DNA from 2 places in the Brachyspira murdochii DSM 12563 genome. Region 1 is predicted to be linked to the other one. Evidence: riboswitches for the same ligand, from Rfam matches in the RefSeq annotation. Region 1 holds a riboswitch; the other holds the start of a gene.
The links. Region 1 has a riboswitch for thiamine pyrophosphate ahead of BMUR_RS10890 (peptide ABC transporter substrate-binding protein). Riboswitches for the same ligand answer to the same signal wherever they lie in the genome.
Positions count from the first base shown of each region.

Region 2: another riboswitch for thiamine pyrophosphate. It lies ahead of BMUR_RS00245 (YjiH family protein); the one in region 1 lies ahead of BMUR_RS10890 (peptide ABC transporter substrate-binding protein).

Region 1 covers NC_014150.1:2,463,391-2,465,877, reverse strand. Annotated here, with positions in the region: gene BMUR_RS10895 (hypothetical protein) at 1-926, shown strand, start outside; TPP riboswitch at 981-1,099, shown strand; gene BMUR_RS10890 (peptide ABC transporter substrate-binding protein) at 1,248-2,487, shown strand, end outside.
Region 2 covers NC_014150.1:54,327-56,813, reverse strand. Annotated here, with positions in the region: gene BMUR_RS00245 (YjiH family protein) at 1-859, opposite strand, end outside; TPP riboswitch at 954-1,076, opposite strand; gene BMUR_RS00240 (helix-turn-helix domain-containing protein) at 1,144-2,079, opposite strand; gene BMUR_RS00235 (radical SAM/SPASM domain-containing protein) at 2,257-2,487, shown strand, end outside.

The sequences.
Region 1 (2,487 bases):
TTATAGCAGTATTATTAATAATTTTTTCAGTTCTAGGAAGTATTTATAGAACAGGATATTTAAATGAAATAAAATTAATTGAAAATAATACTTATCGTTTTAGAATAAGCTATTATGATAAAGTTTTTAGAAACAGCGATATTTACGATGTATATTTAGATACTAAAAATACTATTAATGATAATAGCTTTATCAAAAATATAAAGATGGATAAAAAAGGAAGTCCTTTCGGTACTTTAACAACTAACAAAGCAATAGACATAAATAAAAAAATCGATAATATAAAATATACTCTAAAAATAAAAAATATAATATATTTTTATGCTTTTATAATATATATTTTAATTTTTATATGTTTATATTTTTTTAAAAACATAAAAAATGTATTTAAAATCTTTATTAACTTTATAAAAATAAATAAAAAAATTTCAATGCCTGTATTAGTAATATCATTTGTATTTATAATCTTATTATTAGCTTTAATTATACTAGGCAGTATTGCTAGAACAGGATATTTAAATGAAATAAAATTAATTGAAAATAATACTTATCATTTTAGAATAAGCTATTATGATAAAGTTTTTAGAAACAGTGATATTTATGATGTATATTTAGATACTAAAAAAACTATTAATGATAATAACTTTATTAAAGATATTAAAATGAATAAAAAAGGAAGTCCTTTTGGTACTTTAATAACTGATAAAGCTATAGATACAGAAAAAATTGATAATATAAAATATACTCTCAAAATAAAAGAAATAATATATTTATACGCACTTATAATATATTTATTTTCTATATTTTTATTTTATGGAATTTGGATAGTAAAAGAAAATAAACTTGTTTTAGTATCAGCATCTTTATTAATCATAATACAAATATTTATATATTTCTCACTATATAATTATTTTAGATTAATTTAATAAATTATTACCCTATAAGTATTGATAAAAAAACAAAAATACTATATCATTTTTAGTATAAAATCGGGGAGCTTGAAAAGGCTGAGAGGAAGTTTGTATTTTTACATCATAAAACTTCGACCCTTATAACCTGTTTGGGTAATGCCAGCGTAGGGAATTATCTCTTTTGTTAATTTTTACTTTTCTAAAATTATTAATAAAATGAGAACTTTTCTAAAGTTGGTCTTGTTTTATTAAAAATATCAAGCAAGACTAAAAATTTCAATAAAACAAAACAAACGGCGTTATAAAAATCTCTATTTTTAATGTAAGGAGCTTTTTATGACTTCAAAAAAAAAATTTATCATTATATTATTAATATTTCTATCATTAATATCTTGTAGAAAACAAACAAAAAATATCAAAGATGAAATCACTGTAAATTTGGGTTATGAACTTAATACTATAGACCCAGCTTTAAATGATGAAACCTACGGATATATTTATATTAATCATGCATTTGAGGGACTTCTTAATAAAGATACAAACGGCAATATTGTAGGAGGCGTTGCTGAAAGATGGGATATAAGTGATGATAAATTAACATATACATTCCATTTAAGAGATAATGCCAAATGGAGCGATGGACAAAAAGTAACAGCTGATGATTTTGTATATTCTTATAGAAGAGCAGCGGATCCAAAAACAGCTTCTCCATTAAGCTATTTAATGGAATATATAAAAAATGCCAAAGACATAATAAGAGGCAAACAAAACGTAGAAAATCTAGGAGTTAAGGCAATAAATGAAAATACATTAGTGATAGAACTTGAAGAGCCTACGATATATTTTACTGATTTACTTGCATCGGGAGGCGTATATATGCCTGTAAGAGAAGATATAATAGGAAAATACGGTGATGATTGGACTTGGAAACCTGAAACATATATTGGAAACGGTGCTTATAAAATGACAGAAAGAAAACCTGATGAAAAAATAGTTTTTGAAATTAATACTAATTATTGGAATTATACAAATCAAGTTGCTAAAAAAATTAATTTTGTTTTGATAGCTGATGAATATATTTCACTTAATGCTGTAAGAACAGGAGATGTTGATTTTTCTATAAATGCTCCCCCTATAGGAGAGATAGAAAATCTTATAAAAGAAAATCTAATGGCAGTAAGCGATATCATAGGCACTTATTATATAGACTTAAATACTAAAGATAAAATACTATCTGATAAAAGAGCGAGAAAAGCATTATCATTAGCAATAGACAGAAACTATATAGTATCAAATATAGGATATGGTAAATTAATAGCAGCAGAAGCATTCGTACCGCCTGCAGTAAGAGGACTTGAAAAATCATTCAGAGAAGAAAGTAGTAATTATATTATAGCTAATAATTATAATCAAAATGTTGAAGAGGCAAGAAAATTATTAGCCGAAGCAGGATACCCAAACGGAGAAAACTTTCCTATTTTAGAGTTAAAAGTATCATCAGGATTTTATACTACAGTAATGGAAGCAGTACAGCAAATGTGGAAAGAATCACTTAATATAGAAGTAGCTGTAAGAA
Region 2 (2,487 bases), 830 kb from region 1:
TATTTCCGCCTTTATATACAGGTTCTTCTTTAACTTCTTTATCCATATATCCATTATTAGGCTTGCTTCTTAATGGATAAAGTCTTACAGTTATAGCAGTTACCAAAAATGTAATAATCATAGTGCCAAAAAAATATATATTCCATTTATCCATAACTCCAAACATTTTAGCAACTACTATCATAAAAGTTGTAGATACAGTAGAAAATCCTGTAGCTATTATACATGCTTCTTTCTTTGAATAATAGCCTTTTTTATAAACTTTGCTTGTCATCAAAAGAGCAATAGAATAACTGCCTACAAATGAAGCTATAGCATCTAAAGAAGACCTACCCGAAGTTTTCCATATAGGCTTCATTATACAACGCATAAATATACCGGCAAATGACATAAGTCCGTAATCTACCAAAAATGATAAAAATATAAAACCTATACTATTAATTAATGCTATCTGAGTAAGAAGATTATAAGAAAAAAGAAGCATATTAGGTTTATGAAAATCAGCAGGTCCTAATCCGAAATAAGCCATTATAATAAAAGGAATAGAAAATAATTTGACAAATGAAAAAAATATTTCTGTTTTATTCTTATTCCAAGACTTACTTATAAAAGGATATATACTTCCAAACATAGTTATCAAAATACCATAATAAGGATCAGCAAAAGGAATCTTTCTTATAAGATTAACCAAATGATCCATTGGTATAGATTTAACATTTCCTATTTGAATAGGTACAAATAATACAAATACTCCTATAAAACTAAATACAATAAACTTCAAATAAGATGATTTACTATATTTGCTTCTAACTAATTCATTATTACTTAAAACATTTTCTGAATTTGAAATATTATTCATAAAAATTTCCTTAAATATAAATTAATAATTTAGAGAAACCTTAATGAAAATAATGAGTGTATAAAAATAAAAAATGAAAATAATATTATATTAGAAAACTTAAAAAACATTTCCCTACACTGGCATTATCCAACAGGTTATAAGGGTCTAAGTTCATCTATCAAACTTAATAAATAAAACTTACTCTCAGCCTTTTAAAGCTCCCCTAATTTTTATTATATTATATAATAAAATGATAATTATTTCAAATAGAAATATTATTATTTTTTATCGTATCAAAATAATCAAGCCCTTTTTAAATGCATCAAGCTCTTCTTTGTAAACTCAATTATTTCATCTTCTGTCATATTATTAAATCCAAGTCTTTTTTCTTCTTCAAGCATTTTTAATTGTTCTTCCTTCTCTCTTTGTATTTTAATTAACTCTCTTTCTTTTAAGATTTTTTCTCTTTTTATCAACTCCTCTTTGCTGTAATGTCTTTTAATACTGTTTTCTCTGTCTCCTTTTATTAAATATATTTTTAAATAACTTAAAAAATCAAGCCATATACCTGATAAATTATCTTTATCTTTCACTTTCTCCTTTGCTAAATTAATACAGCCTTTCCAATCATACTTCCTATCTTCAAAAATTGATTTAATCTCTTCCTGCTTGCCTTTAGTCTTAAAAGAATGAAGATGATATAATTTACTTGCTTTATTTCCAGTAAGAAAATTAAAAGTATCGATAAGCTCATTAATAAATAAATCAAAATCAGGAGAGGGAGAATATTGTTTATTATCTATTTTATTTGTATCTGTTTTATTTAATTGATTTGTATTTTTTAGTTCACTATCTTTATTATTTAAGTTATTATATTTATTATTATCTTCTGCTTTTTTGTCTATACCGTCATCACAATTTTCACTATACTGTATAGTGTTTTTTGCTGGTACAAGATTAAATTTTTTTATATATATTTTTCTCTTCTCATTATTTTGTTTAGTTTTGTCATATACGCATTTTATATAATTATATTTTTCAAGCTGTTTTATAGACCTTGAAATAGTATCTTTACTCACAGAATAAATATCTGCAAAGTAATTATTATTAGCCCAGCAGTAGCCTTTATCATTGGTAAGTGCTAGTATTTCTCCGTAAATAAGTTTTGATAATGATTTTAATCTCTTATCATATCTTACACTTGAAAGTATTATAGTATAATAGTTTTTATTATTCATTTTAAGCCTCTAAAAAAAAAACTTTATACTATATACAAAAAATATAATAGATTATAAGTTTATATTAATATTTTTTTTTAATTTTTTATTTATAAAATATACTTATAATATCTTATATTTTTTATATTATATATAGTAAACATTGAAATTTATAAAATTATATATTATGATAAAATTATGAATAATGTATCAGTATTAATTAAACCCTCATCATCTTTGTGCAATATAAAATGCAAATACTGCTTTTATATAGATGAAGCAAAAAATAGAAAAATAGAAAATAACGGTATTATGACTGAAAAAGTTATGACGGCTATAATAGATAAAGTTCTTCAAAATGCTGATAAAAATGTATTGTTTTCATTTCAAGGCGGAGAGCCAACTACTGCAGGAATAGAATATTTTAAT